Regions from separate parts of the Natronosporangium hydrolyticum genome, predicted to be linked through region 1. Evidence: riboswitches for the same ligand, from Rfam matches in the RefSeq annotation. Region 1 holds a riboswitch; each other region holds the start of a gene.
The links. Region 1 has a riboswitch for cobalamin ahead of metE (5-methyltetrahydropteroyltriglutamate--homocysteine S-methyltransferase). Riboswitches for the same ligand answer to the same signal wherever they lie in the genome.
Positions count from the first base shown of each region.

Region 2: linked by a shared signal. The riboswitch ahead of bluB (5,6-dimethylbenzimidazole synthase) and the one ahead of metE (5-methyltetrahydropteroyltriglutamate--homocysteine S-methyltransferase) in region 1 are both predicted to bind cobalamin.
Region 3: linked by a shared signal. The riboswitch ahead of JQS43_RS10780 (ABC transporter substrate-binding protein) and the one ahead of metE (5-methyltetrahydropteroyltriglutamate--homocysteine S-methyltransferase) in region 1 are both predicted to bind cobalamin.

Region 1 is NZ_CP070499.1:4,732,778-4,738,270, reverse strand. Features, by position in the region: gene JQS43_RS21190 (ribonucleoside-diphosphate reductase subunit alpha) at 1-1,967, shown strand, start outside; gene JQS43_RS21185 (ribonucleotide-diphosphate reductase subunit beta) at 2,021-2,998, shown strand; cobalamin riboswitch at 3,067-3,278, shown strand; gene metE (5-methyltetrahydropteroyltriglutamate--homocysteine S-methyltransferase) at 3,401-5,493, shown strand, end outside.
Region 2 is NZ_CP070499.1:3,601,904-3,607,396, reverse strand. Features, by position in the region: gene JQS43_RS16065 (serine hydrolase domain-containing protein) at 1-38, opposite strand, end outside; gene JQS43_RS16060 (ArsR/SmtB family transcription factor) at 54-560, opposite strand; gene JQS43_RS16055 (MerR family transcriptional regulator) at 724-1,797, shown strand; gene JQS43_RS16050 (aldo/keto reductase) at 1,865-2,824, shown strand; cobalamin riboswitch at 2,856-3,059, shown strand; gene bluB (5,6-dimethylbenzimidazole synthase) at 3,094-3,735, shown strand; gene JQS43_RS16040 (D-alanyl-D-alanine carboxypeptidase) at 3,830-4,354, shown strand; gene JQS43_RS16035 (PQQ-dependent sugar dehydrogenase) at 4,403-5,493, shown strand, end outside.
Region 3 is NZ_CP070499.1:2,434,542-2,440,034, reverse strand. Features, by position in the region: gene JQS43_RS10785 (BNR-4 repeat-containing protein) at 1-1,245, opposite strand, end outside; cobalamin riboswitch at 1,409-1,600, shown strand; gene JQS43_RS10780 (ABC transporter substrate-binding protein) at 1,630-2,697, shown strand; gene JQS43_RS10775 (FecCD family ABC transporter permease) at 2,709-3,803, shown strand; gene JQS43_RS10770 (FecCD family ABC transporter permease) at 3,800-4,855, shown strand; gene JQS43_RS10765 (ABC transporter ATP-binding protein) at 4,852-5,493, shown strand, end outside.

The DNA of each region.
Region 1 (5,493 bases):
ACGCCGATATGCTCGACGACGCGATAGACCCCGCGGGGGATCTACGGTTCGAATACTTCGGGCTACGAACGGTGGCGGACCGGTATCTGCTGCGGCATCCGCGGTCGCGGCTGGTGGTGGAGACTCCGCAGTACTGGCTGCTGCGGGTGGCCTGCGGATTGTCGACCCGCCCCGATGAGGCGATCGGCTTCTACCGGCTGATGTCCTCATTGGCGTACCTGCCGAGTTCGCCGACGTTGTTCAACTCCGGGACCCGGCATACCCAGATGTCCTCGTGTTTCCTGGTTGATTCCCCGCGCGACGAGCTGGATTCGATCTACGATCGTTACCAGCAGGTCGCGCGGTTGTCGAAGTTCGCCGGCGGGATCGGCATCGCCTGGTCGCGGGTGCGGGGCCGGGGCGCCCTGATCCGGGGGACCAACGGCGCCTCGAACGGTATCGTCCCGTTCCTGAAGACGCTGGACGCCAGCGTGGCAGCGGTAAACCAGGGTGGCCGGCGCAAGGGCGCCGCCTGCGTCTACCTGGAGCCGTGGCATCCGGACATCGAGGAGTTTCTGGAGCTGCGGGACAACACCGGGGAGGACGCCCGGCGTACCCATAACCTCAACCTGGCCAACTGGATCCCGGATGAGTTCATGCGTCGGGTCGAGGCCGATGAACAGTGGTCGCTGATCGACCCATCCGACGCGCCGGAGCTGCCGGATCTGTGGGGTGAGGAGTTCGATGACGCGTACCGGGTCGCGGAGAAGAGCGCGGTGCGTACGGTCCGGGCGCGGGATCTGTTCGGGCGGATGATGCGGACGTTGGCCCAGACCGGAAACGGCTGGATGACCTTCAAAGACCCGTCGAACCGGCTGTCCAATCAGACTGGTTCCACCGGCGACACTATCCACCTCTCGAACCTGTGTACCGAGATCCTGCAGGTCAACTCCGACCGCGAGACCGCGGTCTGTAACCTCGGCTCGATCAATCTGGGCGCCCACGTCACCGCCGACGGGGTCGACTGGGAGAAGCTGCGGGCGACGGTGCGGACCGCGGTGGTGTTCCTGGACCGGGTGATCGACATCAACTACTACCCGTCCGAGCAGGCGGCGGCCTCGAACCCGCGGTGGCGGCCGGTCGGACTCGGCCTGATGGGGTTGCAGGACGCGTTCTTCACGTTGCGGCTGCCGTTCGACTCGGCAGCGGCGGCGCAGCTCTCGACCCGGGTGCAGGAGGAGATCTACCTCACCGCGTTGGAGACCTCGGTGTCGCTAGCGGAGGCGCATGGCCCCCATCCGGCGTACCCGCAGACTCGGGCGGCAAACGGCGACCTCCAGCCGGATCTGTGGCTGGTCACCCCAACCCAGTCGCAGCGCTGGGCCGAACTACGGCAGCGGCTGGCAACCCACGGGCTGCGGAACTCGTTGCTGGTGGCGATCGCGCCGACGGCGACGATCGCCTCGATCGCGGGCTGCTACGAGTGCATCGAGCCGCAGGTGTCCAACTTGTTTAAACGGGAGACGCTCTCCGGCGAGTTTCTGCAGATCAACAACTACCTGGTACGCGAACTGAAGGTACGAGGACTGTGGACTCCGGCGATCCGGGAGCAGATCAAGCGGGCCGAGGGCTCGGTGCAGGGTGTCGCCGAGGTGCCGGCCGAAGTGCGGGAGTTGTTCCGGACGGCGTGGGAGCTGCCCCAGCGGGCATTGATCGACCTGGCGGCGGCCCGGGGGCCGTATGTGGATCAGTCACAGTCGTTGAATCTGTTTCTGAGCGCGCCGACGATCGGGAAGCTCTCCTCGATGTACCTCTACGCCTGGAAGTCCGGGCTGAAGACCACTTATTATCTGCGTTCCCGGCCCGCGACCCGGATCCAGCAGGCCACGGTCTCCGTCGAGCCGGTGGCAGCGAATGGGCCGGCGGATGCGACGGACGCGGAAGCCTGCTCCCTGGAGAACCCCGAGACCTGTGAGGCGTGCCAGTGACCACGATCCCGGAACCTCGTACCGCCGACCGGCAGCTGCTCCTCGATCCGGGGATGGACCTGACTCTGCGTCCGATGCGGTATCCGCACTTCTTCGACCGGTTCAAGGACGCGATCAAGAACACCTGGACCGTCGAGGAGGTCGATCTGCACTCCGACCTCGCCGACCTGGCGAAGCTGTCGCCGGCTGAGCGGCATCTGGTGAGCAGGCTGGTGGCGTTCTTCGCCACCGGCGACACCATCGTGGCGAACAACCTGGTGCTGAACCTGTATCAGCACATCAACTCGCCGGAAGGGCGGCTGTACCTCTCCCGGCAGCTGTTCGAGGAGGCGGTGCATGTCCAGTTCTATCTAAACCTCCTCGACACCTATGTCCCCAATGAGCAGGAGCGCTTCGAGGCGTTCGCGGCGGTGGAGAACATTCCGTCGATCGCGCGCAAGGCAGAGTTCTGTTTTAAGTGGATCGACTCGGTCTTCGAGCTTCGAGAGTTGCGGACCCGAGAAGATCGACGAGCGTTCCTGCTGAACCTGATCTGCTTCGCGGCCTGTATCGAAGGGCTCTTCTTCTATGGGGCCTTCGCCTACGTCTATTTCCTTCGCTCCCGGGGCATGCTGCACGGTCTGGCGTCCGGCACCAACTGGGTCTTCCGCGACGAGTCGATGCACATGGCCTTCGCCTTCGACGTGGTCGACACGGTACGGGCCGAGGAGCCGGACCTGTTCGACGACGAGCTGCGCCGCCGGGTGACCGAGATGCTGTCCGAGGCGGTGGAGTGCGAGGTCCAGTTCGCGGCGGACCTGCTCGAACAGGGAGTCTCCGGGCTGTCGTTGGCCGACATGCGGGAGTATCTCCAGCACGTGGCCGACCGGCGGTTGGCCGCCCTCGGCATCGAGCCGGTCTACGGCAGTGGAAACCCATTCGCCTTCATGGAGCTGCAGGACGTTCAGGAACTGTCCAACTTCTTCGAACGTCGGGTCTCGGCCTACCAGGTGGGCGTCACCGGGTCGGTCAGCTTCGACGACGATTTCTAGCCCGCAGAAGGCCAGGTCACAGCCGCCCCGGGCGCTCAGGACCCCCGGGGCGGCGCCCGGGGCGTTGTAGGATGGCTGACAGTGCTGGTTCGCCCCGGCTGTGACAGCGGGGCGTCGTAAGAGGGAACCCGGTGCAAATCCGGGACTGCCCCGCAGCGGTGAGCGGGAACGACCGCCGTCAGACGCACTGGGCCCCTGGGTCTGGGAAGCGACGGCCAGTAGGCGACCATCAGTGGTCACGCCCGCGAGTCCGAAGACCTGCCCGCACCGCGTGCACCAACCGGTGTGCGCCGCCGACGGCCTCTCGGGACGGCCAGGGCGGAAGCGCTGGTACCTCGCCGTACCCTCCTTCCCCCTCGCCTTCGTGAGGGTCCGCCGGGCACTTCGAGGGAAGGAACGGCTGTGAGCAACCCATTCGGCCAGAGCACCGTGCTCGGCTATCCGCGGATCGGCCCGAACCGCGAGCTGAAGCAGGCGGTCGAGGCATACTGGGCGGGCAGCATCGACGCCGACGCCTTGGAAAGGACAGGCGCGTCGCTGCGCGCCGACGTGTGGCAGGCGTTGGCCGCCGCTGGACTCGATTCGATCCCGTCGAACACATTCTCCTACTACGACCACATGCTCGACACCGCCGTCGCGGTCGGGGCGATCCCGGAACGCTTCCGCCGACTGGGCTTGTCCGACCTGGACACCTACTTTGCGATGGCCCGGGGCGTCGACGCCGAGCCGGCGTTGGAACTCACCAAGTGGTTCGCTACCAACTATCACTATCTGGTCCCGGAGATCGGCCCGGAGACGGTCTTCACCCCCGACCCCGCCAAAGCGCTGCGCGAGTACGCCGAAGCGGCCGCGCTGGAGATCCCGACCCGGCCGGCGCTGATCGGTCCGGCTACCTTCCTGCTCCTGGCCAAGCCGGCGGTGCCCGGGTCCAACCCGTTCGACCGGCTCGACGACCTGGTCGAGGTGTACGCAGAGATCCTGGCAGCGCTCGCCGACGCGGGCGTGGCGTGGGTGCAGCTCGACGAGCCGGGATACGTCGCCGACCGCAGCGCTGCCGAGATCGTGGCGCTGCACCGGGCTTACACCAGGCTCGCGGGTCTGTCCCGACGGCCGAAGATCTTCGTCGCGACCTACTTCGGGCAGCTCGACGATGCCCTACCGGCGTTGCTCGACACCTCGATCGAGGCGCTGGGCCTGGATCTGATCGCCGGGCGAGCCACAGTGGACCAACTCGCCGCCGCGGCACCCCGCCCGGGTACGACGATCGTGGCTGGCCTGGTCGACGGGCACAACGTGTGGCGTACCGACCTGCGGGCGGCGGCGGCGACCGCGGCCACGGTCGCCGCGATCGCCGACCAGGTCGCGGTCTCGACCTCGTGTTCGCTGCTGCACGTACCGGTGGATGTCTCGGCGGAGCAGGGCCTCGACCCGCAGCTGCGGGAGCGGTTGGCGTTCGCCCGGCAGAAGGTCGACGAGGTGGTGCAGCTCGGCCAAGCCCTGGCCGAGGGCGTGGGGCAGCTGCCGGCTCCGCTGCCACCGTCACCCGAGCAGTGGCGCAACGACGGGGTACGGGCCCGGCTGGCCACGCTGCAGCCGGCGGATCGGCAGCGCGGTGCCTACGCCGACCGGGCCGCAGCTCAGCAGGCGCGACTGCAGCTACCGCCGCTACCCACCACCACCATCGGCTCGTTCCCGCAGACGCCGGAGCTGCGGAAGGCTCGGGCTGCCCACCGGGCCGGCAAACTTGACGACGCCAGCTACGCCGAGCGGATGCGGGCCGAGATCGAGCAGGTGATCCGGCTGCAGGAGCGCCTGGGCCTGGATGTCCTGGTGCACGGCGAGCCGGAGCGCAACGACATGGTGCAGTACTTCGGCGAGCAGTTGGCCGGGTTCGCCGCTACCGAGCATGGCTGGGTGCAGTCGTACGGGTCGCGCTGTGTCCGGCCGCCGATCATCTACGGCGATGTGGCCCGGCCGGCGCCGATGACCGTCGAGTGGTCCAGCTTCGCCCAGTCGCTCACTGATCGGCCGGTCAAGGGCATGCTCACCGGGCCGGTCACGATCCTGGCCTGGTCGTTCGTGCGGACCGACCAGCCCCTCGCGGAGACCGCCGACCAGGTGGCGCTGGCGTTGCGGGACGAGTGCCGGGACCTTGCGGCGGCCGGCATCACGGTGATCCAGGTGGACGAGCCTGCGCTACGGGAGCTGCTACCGTTGCGCAGGTCTTCCCAGCCGGCGTACGTAGACTGGGCGGTATCGGCGTTCCGGTTGGCGACCAGCGGCGTCGATGACTCCGCCCAGATCCACACCCATCTGTGCTATTCGGAGTTCGGTGAGGTGATCCACGCGATCGACGCGCTGGACGCCGATGTCACCAGCATCGAGGCTTCCCGCTCGAAGATGGAGGTTCTCGACGATCTGGCGGCGATCGGGTACGCGCGGGGAGTCGGCCCCGGGGTGTGGGATATCCACTCCCCGAGGGTGCCCCCGCAGCA
Region 2 (5,493 bases), 1.1 Mb from region 1:
AGCCCCAGGGCCGCCAGGGCGGCCAACCATCGACGCATCTCTCGTCTCCTCGCTCAGCGGCGTGCGGCGGTCAGCACGACCAGCAGCGGCACCACCCGCTCGGGCGGCACGCTGTAGTGCCCCCGCCCGGTGGTGCGTAGCCAGCCGGCGCCCGACAGCGCACGGAGGTGGTGGTAGAGCTGACCAGTCGTGCCGAGCCCTTCTACTTCGGTGAGTTCGGCAGCGGTGCGGCGGCCCTGGAGGATCTCCCGCAACAGCAGTAGGCGGACCGAGTGGCCGAGCGCCGCCAGGGTCGCCGCCGCCGGCGACCAGTCGGTCTCGGTGAGGAGCTCGTCGGTGCTGGCGCCGTACTGCCACTCGAAGCGTTCGCCTGGGGCGGCCTCTACGACGCCGGTGTAGACGACGCCGCCGGTGCCTGCGGGCAGGCGTTGTCTGAGCGCATCGAGCGCCCAGAAGGTCTCCTCGGGCGCTGCTGGCGGTGCCGGTGTCTGGTCGAGGCGGGCGGTCAGCTCGGCGAGCTGTGTCTCCAGGGCCGCCACGCGCTCCTCAAGGGTGCCCATGAGCCGAGTATTACGTAATTACGTATCAACGTCAAATCGTCGAGTCGCCGCTAGGCTGACTTCGTCGCCGAGGGGGCGCCGCCGGAGCACTTGACCTTGACCCTTGGGTAAGCCCCACCGTGGTGGGCGCCGGTCGCCCGACCGGCACGAGGAGGATGGCCAGGTGGAGCTGCTGACGATCGGGGCGTTCGCCCGGGCGGCGGGGCTGACCCCGAAGGCGCTGCGGCTCTACGCCGAGCAGGGGTTGTTGCTCCCGGCCGCGGTCGATCCGGAGTCCGGGTATCGGCTCTACGACCCCGGCCAGCTCGCTCACGCCCGGCTGGTCGCCCAGCTGCGCGCGGTGGGCATGCCGCTGGTCGAGATTCGCACCGTCTGCGCTCTGGAGCCGGCGGCGGCGGCCGAGGCTGTCGCCGCCTACTGGCGCCGGGTCACCGTTGATGTCGCCGACCGCGCGCGGCAGGTGGCCCTCCTCGTCGAGCAGCTTTCCGAGAGGAACCCGAACATGCCCGACACCAACTCGGCCGTGATGATCCGTCATGCCGTCCGCTGCGACACCGGAGCCGTCCGCGAGAGCAACGAGGATGCGGCGTACGCCAGTGACCGGTTGCTGGCGGTCGCCGACGGTATGCGCGGGCCCGGCGGCGCCGCGGCCAGCACCACCGCCATCGACGCCCTGCGGTGGCTGGAGCTCGCCGACCTCTCGGCGGCCGATCTGATCACGTTGCTCGCCGGTGCGGTCGACGAGATCGACCGTACCGTCCGCTCGTCGGCGAGCAGCGAGCACCAGCCGGTCACCACGCTTACCGCGTTGCTGCGCGCCGGTTCCCAGCTGGCGATGGTGCACATCGGAGATACCCGGGCCTATCTGCTGCGCGGCGGCGAGCTGTCGCAGCTCACCCAGGACCACACCTGGGTGCAGAGCCAGGTCGAGCACGGCAAGCTCGACCCTCGGGAAGCCGCCGCCCACCCGCGACGCGCCCTACTGACCCGGGCGCTCGGCGCTGGTGGGTCACCGGTCGAGGTCGACCTGGCGCTGCGTACCGCGGTTGCGGGCGACCGCTACCTGCTCTGTTCGGACGGTCTCGCCGCGGTCGTCGACCGGAGCGCGCTGCACGCGGCGCTGGCGGCGGACGTCGATCCGGAGCCTACCGCGGCCCGGCTGGTGGAGCTGGCGTACGCCGCGGGCGCCCCGGACAACGTCGCCTGTGTCGTGGCCGACGTCGCGGCGGCGGCTTGACTTCGAGAGCGCTCGAAGTGGAAGCCTTGGGGGCGGCTGACTGGAGTCGATGGGAAGGAGTGTGGCGATGGAGCGGCGAACCCTGGGCAGCGTCGGGGAGGTCAGCGTCCTTACCTTGGGCGGTGGCGGGCTGGGGCAGGTCTGGGGCCCCACCACCCGCCAGGAGGCGGTCGCGACCGTCCGGGAGGCGGTCGACGCCGGCATTGATCTCATCGATGTCGCGCCTGGGTACGGTGACGGCGAGGCGGAGCGGGTGGTGGGGGAGGCGTTCGCCGGTAAGCTCCCCGCCGGGGTTCGGGTCTCCACCAAGTGTGGGCTCGGCAACCCCGATCCCTTCGATGTCCCCGCGTTCCTGGAGAAGTCGCTGGATGACAGCCTGACCCGGATGCGGATCTCTTTCGCCGACGTGTTCCTGCTGCACAACCATGTCACGGCGGAGGCGGAGCCGGGGGCGCCGTGGGCTACGCCGGTCAGCTTGTTCGTCGAGGCGGTGCGGCCGGCGCTGGAAGACCTGGTCCGGCGGGGTCGGATCGGGTCTTGGGGGATCACCGCGGTGGCGGATACGGCGGCGGTGACCGAGGTGCTCGGTGCGGCACCGACGCCCGCGGCCGCGCAGTGCGTGGCGAACCTGCTGGACTCCGCGGGTGAGCTGGCGCCGGCGCAGAGCGACACCCGGCCGGCGGAGACCCTGGCCGCCGCCCGCCGGCACGGGGTGGGAGTGATGGGGATCCGGGCGGTGCAGGCGGGTGCGCTCACCTACGGGATCGACCGGGAGCTGCCGCCGGAGCATCCGATCATGGCCGATTTCCATCGGGCGGAGCCGTTTCGGGCGCTGGCGCGCGAGTTCGGCGAGTCCGCGGCGTCGCTGGCGCACCGGTACGCCCTCTCGATGCCGGAGGTGGACACGGTGGTGCTCGGCGTCAAGGACCGGGCGGAGCTGCGCGAGTGTGTGGCGGCGGCGGCTGCCGGTCGGTTGCGCCCGGATGAGATGGCGACTATTCGGGCAGCGGTCGGGTCCGGCGGCTAGTGGGTCGGCGGCGTCGCGGTACGCTGCGGGCGGCACGAACTGATCGCGAGGTGCCCCGCTCGGCCTGAGTGGGGAGAATCGGGAAGCCGGTGTGACTCCGGCACGGGCCCGCCGCGGTGACCAGGGAGCTGCCGCCCATGCGTCGCGTGCGCAGCCACTGACCTTGCGGTTGGGAAGGCGGGCGGTGAGGTGACGATCTGGGAGTCCGAAGACCGGCCTCGCATTCGCCGCCCCGGCTAGCCGGGGCCCGAGCGCAGCGGGAGCCTGCCATGCCCAGTGAGTTCTATGATGTCATCCATCGCCGTCGCGACGTGCGCGGCCAGTTCACCGGTGCGCCGATCGCCGCCGAGGTGCTTGATCGGGTGCTGGCGGCGGCGCACGCGGCGCCCAGCGTGGGCCTTTCCCAGCCGTGGGACTTCATCGTGGTCCGCGACCGCCGGCTGCGTGCCGAGTTCCACGAGCATGTCCGGCACGAGCGGGAGGTGTACGCGGGGAGCCTCACCGGTGACGCGGCGGCCCGGTTCCGCCAGATCAAGATTGACGGGGTGCGGGAGTCCACGCTCTCGGTGGTGGTGACTTACGACCCGGAGCGGGGTGGGCCGGGCGTCCTCGGTCGGCACGCTATCGCCGACGCCGGCCTGTACTCAGTCTGCCTGGCGATCCAGAATCTGTGGCTCGCGGCGGCGGCGGAGCGGCTCGGGGTCGGCTGGGTCTCCTTCTACCGGGAGGAGTTTCTGCAGCGGTTGTTGGGGATCCCGGAGCGGATCCGCCCGGTGGCGTGGCTGTGCCTCGGCCCTGTGTCTTATGTGGAGGATGTGCCGGATCTGGAGCGGCACGGGTGGCGGCGCCGCCGGCCGTTGGTGGCCGCGGTCCACGCGGACCGCTGGCAGGGCAGCCGCGAACTGGCCTGACTCGCGCGGAGCCACGCGAACCGGAGTTACGGGTTGATTGCAGGGCAGGTCCAGACCATTGACCGATCACGGGGTAGACGTGTAGACCATCTTCATGTCGGCGGGCCTGGCGGCGATCGGTGACTACGTTGCCGGGCACGGCGTGGCGGTCGAGTCGCACCGGCAGGCGGACGGTTCCGGGTTGTCCCGCTGGAACCTCGTTCCGGCGGACCAGTTTGTGACGCTGCTCCGCGCGCTGCGTTCGGAGGAGTGGTTCGACGCGTGGCATGAGGCGCTGCCGGTCGCGGGTGATCCGGACCGGATGGTGGGCGGGACCCTCACGAGCCGGATGCGGGACACCGCGGCGGCCGGCAACGCGTACGCAAAGACCGGCACGTTGACGTCGGTCTCGGCCCTCTCCGGTTACGTCACCGACGGCGACGGCCGGCCGCTGGTCTTCGCGATCCTGCTCAACAACCACCTTGATGCAGTCAAGGTGATCGAGGACCGGATCGTGGTGGCGCTCGCCGAATTCAGCGTCGGCGGGGCGGGGACGCTGCCGACCAGTGTGCCGGAGCCGGCGACCCCGCCGCTGCCGGCTGACGTGGAGTGCAGTTGGCTCAAACCCGCCCGGTGCTGAGCCGGCCGCCGGCGCCGAGCCGCGCGGGATCGTCGGTGGCGCGCTGGCATGGTTACAGTGGTGATGTTGTTGGCGTCGATGGATGCCGGGTGGGGGGAACGCATGCGGGCAAGCACTCTGATGGCGCGGGCCGCGGTGGCCGGGCTCGTGATCGCGGCGGGCGCGTGCTCGGCGGCGGACGACCCGGTTGAGGAGCCGGCTCCGACCGGCACCGGCGCCGCCACCGCCCCCGCCGTCGCCGACACCGAGTTGGTGGTGGAGACCGTCGTCGACGGTCTGGACGGGCCGTGGGGGCTGGCCTTCCTGCCCGACGGCGAGCAGCTGCTGGTGACCCAGTCGGCCGGGATTCTGTCGGTGGTCGACTCGAGCACCGGCGAGATCGACGACATCTCCGGCGTTCCTGAGGTCGCCACCGGCGGTCAGGGCGGGCTGCTCGACGTCGCGCTGGACCCGGACTACCCCGAGGCGCCGTGGGTCTACCTCACCTACTCGGCGGCCGACGACAGCGGCGGCACCACCACCACCCACCTCGCCCGCGGCCAGCTCGACCTGGCCGAGCAGCAGCTCGACCAGGTCGAGGTGCTGTATGTGGCCGAGCCGTTCCTGCAGAGCACCGCCCACTACGGCTCGTCGATCGTCTTCGACGACGACGGCTACCTGTTCATGACCGTCGGCGACCGAGGCTACAAAAACTTCGACGACCACCCCGCGCAGGACCCGAGTACGCCGATCGGGACGACCTTGCGGCTGGAACCGGACGGGTCGGTGCCGGCCGACAACCCATTCGTCGACGATCCGGAGGTCGCCGACGAGATCTACTCCTACGGGCACCGCAACATTCAGGGGCTGACGGTGCATCCGGAGACCGGGGAGATCTGGGCCAGTGAGCACGGCGAGCAGGACGGCGACGAGATCAATGTGCTGGAGGCCGGCGGCAACTTCGGCTGGCCGGTGGCGACTACCGCCTGCGAATACGGCACCGACACGCCGCTCGGAGAGTGGCCCGACGAGGTCGAGGGCACCGTCGAGCCGGTCTTCTACTGGGAGTGCGGCAGCGGCGGTTTCCCGCCCGCTGGTCTGACCTTCTATACCGGTGACGAGTTCCCACAGTGGCAGGATGATCTGCTCGTCGGCGGCCT
Region 3 (5,493 bases), 2.3 Mb from region 1:
CGGGACCCGCCCAGGGTCGCCCGGCGCCACGATCGGCCGCAGATTGTCAACATCGGACTTTTCAGTGATCGGCCGCCACCGCCAGGTCGCCCCGCCGTCCGAAGTGTAGGCGTGGAAAATTTCGTAGTGCGGCATGACACTGCCGTCGCGCGGATCGACCGGCGTGGAGACGTAGAGCGAGCCCAGGTCGTACGGGTCGATCGCCGCCAGACCGGTGTAGTCCTGTTCGTGCGGCAGCAGCCCGGGGCCGGCGTGGGCGAGCTGGTGGACCTCCCACTCGCCGCTCGGCGACATCCGGGCGTAGAAGAACCGCAGGTCCGGCACCGGACGCCAGCTGTCGAGCCCGGCCTCCGCCGAAGCCGGCGCGGCGCCGGCCCGGGCGGTCAGCACCGCGGCGACCGTGCCGTCGGCCGAGCGCCGGATGTCGGTGGTCCAGCAGTGGGTCATCCACTCACCACCCCATTGCGAGCTGCCCGCCAGCACGGTGGTGAGCTTCTCCTGCGACGGGGCGTCACCGGTCAGCGCCGTCTCGTCGACCACGCTGCCGTCGCTGCGGTAGAGCGCGCCACCCGCAACGTAACCGTGATATACACAGTTATCGAAATCACGCGGGTGGTGATCGGTGGTGACCAGGTCGATCCGGGCGCCGTCGGAGACGTAACGGGTGTAACCGTTGACGTAACCGACCTTCGGCCGGGTGAAGAGCTTCCCCGCGTAGGTCCAGGTGGCACCCTCATCGTCGGATACCAGCGCACACGGGTCGTCGTTGACGGCGCGCACGAAACAGTAGAGCCGACCGTCCAGCGCATGCAGGTTCGAGTAGGTGACGCCGCGGCCGCCGGTCAACTCGCTCCAGTCGAAGCTGCGTTCCGGGCCCCACCGGGTCGGGTCGCCGGGCTCGCTGATCCGCCACCGGGTCAGGTCGTCGGTCTTGTGCCGGGCATACACCGCCAGCCAGCGGCCGTCGCTGCGCCGCCACAGCGCCGGCACGTTGTGGTCGTCGGCCTCCAGCCGCTCATGCAGCACCACGATGGTGCTGGTGCCCGTCCGCAGGTCAACCACGGCCAACTCGACGTTGCCCGAACGGGCCTCGCCGCCCGGCCCGTCCCCGACCGCGATCGAACCGACGACCAGGGTCTGCGTCGCCGCGTCGACGAGCGCCCGCTCGTCCTGGAACCAGCACCAGGCGCCGTTGTCGTTGACGACGCTAGGGCGACCAGCCGATCCGACTTCTGACCCTTTCATGGTGACAGGTCCCTCTCATCCCGGTTGGCCGGCGAGGCTCGGCCGTCGTCTGCGGATACACGCTCGCACACCGGCGGGTCGGGCTCAACATCAGCACATGCATCGCGATCAGCACAGTCATCGCGGTGACACTCCTCGGCGTCGACTGACGGGCGAGTCCTTGATATGGTTCGCGGGCCGTGGTGCTCGGGAAGTTCGGTGAAGAAACCGGCGCGGCCCTCGCCACTGTGATCGGGACGTGACACGTCCGTTCCGCCCTCGCGGGTGGAGCCACTGGGACCAGCGGTCCTGGGAAGGCAGGGGTGTCACAGGTGGTCCCGTTAGCCAGGAGACCGGCCACGGCACGCTAGCACCCGTTCCACGAGGACCTGGAAAGGCGGGCTTATGGCCTCCCGTATCGGCACCCTGCAACCTTTTGCTGCTCGGCCCCTGCGCGCTGGCGCGGCCTTATCGGGTGCGGCAGCGCTGCTGCTCACCGGCTGCTCGGCGGCCGAGGCCGACGGCACCGACGGCGAAGCGCGCGTCCTGCTCGAAAACTGCGGCATCGAGGTCGCGGTCGACGGCCCGCCGGAGCGAGTCTACGCGGCATACCAGCCGGCCATTGAGGTCGCCCATGCGCTAGGCATCAGCGACCGGCTGGTCCAGACCGCCTTCCTCGACTCCGAGGTGCTGCCGGAGTACACCGACGCGCAGGCCGCCGCGGACTATGTGCCCTCGCTGCCCAGCCGCGACGGGCTACTGGCGACCGAGCCGGACTTCGTACTCTCCGGCTTCAACGGCGTCTTCGCCGAAGACAATCCAAACAGCTTCGGCACCCGGGGCCGGCTGGCTGAGCTGGGCATCCAGAGTTGGATCCTGAGCCCGTTGTGCCCCAGCGAAGACGGGCTCGCCGACGAGGCGATCGACCCGGCCACGGTACGAGTGGCGACGATCTACGACGACCTGCACGACCTGGGGACCCTCTTCGAGGTGACCGACCGGGCCGAGGAGGTCATCGCCGAACTGGAAGCGCGGGTGGCTGCGGTCGAGGAGCGGGTCGCGGACGCCCCCCGGCCCACGGTCGCGATCATCTCGCCGCAGGACGACGGCGGTTTCCGGGTGGCCGGCGGGATCGACTTCGGGACCCAGATCATCGAACACGCCGGCGGCGAGAACGCGTTCGCGGACCTGACCGAGCTGCGCAACAACAACATCGACATCGAAGAAATCATCAAGCGCGACCCGGATGTGATCCTGACCAGCGCATGCTGCGACGCCAGCTTGACCGACGCCGACGCGGAGCCGGACGTCGCCAAGCTCATGGAAAACCCGGCGCTCGCCGGGGTGACCGCGGTCGCCGAGGGCAACGTCCACCCGTTCCTTTTCGCCAACCGGTCCGCCGGCGTCCGGGCAGCGCACAGCATCGAACAGGTGGCCGCCCTGCTCCACCCAGAGCTGTTCACCGAGCAGTAGGGCAGCAGCGCGTGGCAGAGGCCACGGTGGCTCGTCGGGACGAGACCACCGCGCCGCAACAGCCACCACCGCCCCGCCGACCGGCCCAGGCACCGCGCGTACTGCTGCGCGGCGGCCTCGGCCGGGGCGCCGGGTTGGTGGTCGCCGCCCTGGTCCTCGGGGTCGTCAGCGTCCTCTCCGTCCTGGTCGGCAACTTCTCGGTGGGGTTCGCCGACGTGATCGCCGCCCTCGACGGGCCCGCTGAGAGCGACCTCGACCGGGTGGTCCGGCACGTCCGGATCCCCCGCACGGTCACCGGACTGCTCGTCGGTGCGGCGCTGGGGATCGCCGGCGCGGTGATGCAAGGGCTGACCCGCAATCCCCTGGCCGGCCCCGGCATCCTGGGGGTCAACGCCGGCTCGGCGCTGGCGGTCGTGCTGGCGATGGCGTTGCTGGGGGTCGCCACGGTCAGCGGCTACATCTGGTTCGCCTTCGTCGGCGCGGCGGTCGCGGCGGTCTTCGTCTACTTCCTCGGTTCGCTCGGCCACGGTGGCGCCACCCCGGTGAAGCTCGCCCTCGCCGGGGCGGCGTTCACCGCCCTGGTCGGGGCCGTGACCACCGCGATCACGCTGCTCGACGCCTCGACGCTGGACGACTTCCGGTTCTGGGTGGTCGGCTCACTCACCCGCGCCGGCGGTACCGACCTGGTGATCGTCACCCCGTTCATCGTGGCCGGTGCGGTCGCCGCTGTGGTGATCAGCCGCGCACTGAACGCGATCGCGCTCGGCGACGACATGGCGAGCAGCCTCGGCACCAAGCTGATGGCCGTACGAGCGGTGGGGGCGTTGTCGGTGGTGCTGCTGGCCGGGGCGGCCACCGCGGTCGCCGGGCCGGTCGGGTTCGTCGGACTGGTGATTCCGCATATCGCCCGGATGATCACCGGACCGGACTACCGCTGGCTACTGCCGTGGTGTGTGCTGCTGGGTCCGATCGTGCTGCTGCTGGCAGACGTGCTCGGCCGGGTGCTGGTGGCGCCGCAGCAGCTGCAGGTCGGCATCATCACCGCGCTGGCCGGGGCGCCGTTCTTCCTCTACTTGGTCCGCAACCGGAAGGTGCCGCAGCTGTGAGCAGACCGACCCGGGACGCGGTGCTGCTCCGCTCCCCCCGCGGCGGCGTCGCGCTCCGGCTGAGCCGCAGCTCCCTGCTGCTCGGCACGACCGCGTGGACCCTGGCCGCGTTGATCGCGGCCTGCTCGCTGACGCTGGGCGAGTACCCGATCAGCTTCACCGACGCGGTATCCATCCTCGGCGGTGGCGGGACCCTGATCGAACGGGACGTGGTGATCGGCGACCGGTTGCCGCGGGCGCTCACCGGCCTCGGGGTCGGCGCCGCGTTCGCCCTCTCCGGCGCGATCCTGCAACGGATCGCCGGCAACCCGCTGGTCAGCCCCGATGTGATCGGCATCAACTCGGGCGCGGCGCTGGGTGCGCTGATCGTGCTCACGGTGCTCGGCGGCAGCGGGCTCATGACCGTCGTCGGGGCGCTGGCCGGGGCGCTGCTCACCGCGGCGCTCATCCTCGCCATCGCGTACAAGCGGGGGCTCAATGGTTTCCGGCTGGTGCTGGTCGGCATCGGCGTCGCGGCGATGCTCGGATCGGGGATCTCGTTGCTGCTGATCCGGGCCGACATCTACCGGGCGTTGGTCGCGGCCGCCTGGCTCACCGGCAGCCTCGCCAACCGGACCACGCTGCACGTCACCGTCATCGGGCTGACCCTCGCCGTAGTGGTGCCGACGCTGCTCATCCTCGCCCGGCAGCTGCGGTTGCTCGAGCTCGGGGACGATCTGGCGCAGACGCTCTCCGGCCGGGCCGGTGGCGGTCGGACCCCGCTGTTGCTGGTGGCGGTCGTGCTGGCCGCCATGGCGACCGCGGCGGCCGGCCCGATCGGCTTCGTGGCGCTGGTGGCGCCCCAGATCACCCGACGGATCCTGGCCGAACGGCAGACCGGGCTGGCGGCGTCGGCCGCGGTCGGCGCGCTGATCGTGGTCAGCGCGGACCTGGCCGCCCGACTGCTGTTCAGCCCCACCGAGCTGCCGGTCGGGGTGCTCACCGCGATCCTCGGCGCACCGATGCTGCTCTACCTGCTCGCCCGGGCCAACCGAATAGGACACGCCGGATGACCATCTCCCCGCCGCACACCGCCTCCCCGTCACACCCCGTCCCCAGCCTCGCCGCCGACCAGCTCAGCCTCGGTTATCGGGACAAACTGGTCGTCGACGGCGTTTCGGTGACGCTGCCGCAGGGCCGCATCACCACCGTCGTCGGCGCCAACGGCTGCGGCAAGTCCACCCTGCTGCGTGGCCTCGCCCGGCTGCTGCGACCACAGTCGGGCCGGGTGCTGCTCGACGGCGCGGATCTCTCCACACTGCCCGCCCGGACCCTGGCCCGGCAGCTCGGCCTGCTGCCGCAGCAGCCGATCGCCCCGGACGGCATCACCGTCGCCGATCTGATCGGCCGGGGCCGGCATCCGCATCAGCGCTGGTTCCGGCAGTGGAGCACCGCCGACGACCAGGCGGTGGCGGCGGCGATGCAGGCAACCGGGGTCGCCCAGCTCTCCGAGCAACCGATCGACGAACTCTCCGGCGGGCAGCGGCAACGGGTGTGGATCGCGCTGGCGCTGGCGCAGGACCCAGAGATCATGCTGCTCGACGAGCCCACCACCTACCTGGATCTGGCGCACCAGATCGAGGTGTTGGAGCTGCTGGTGGCGCTGAACCGGCGGCTGGGCCGGACCATTGTGCTGGTGCTGCACGACATC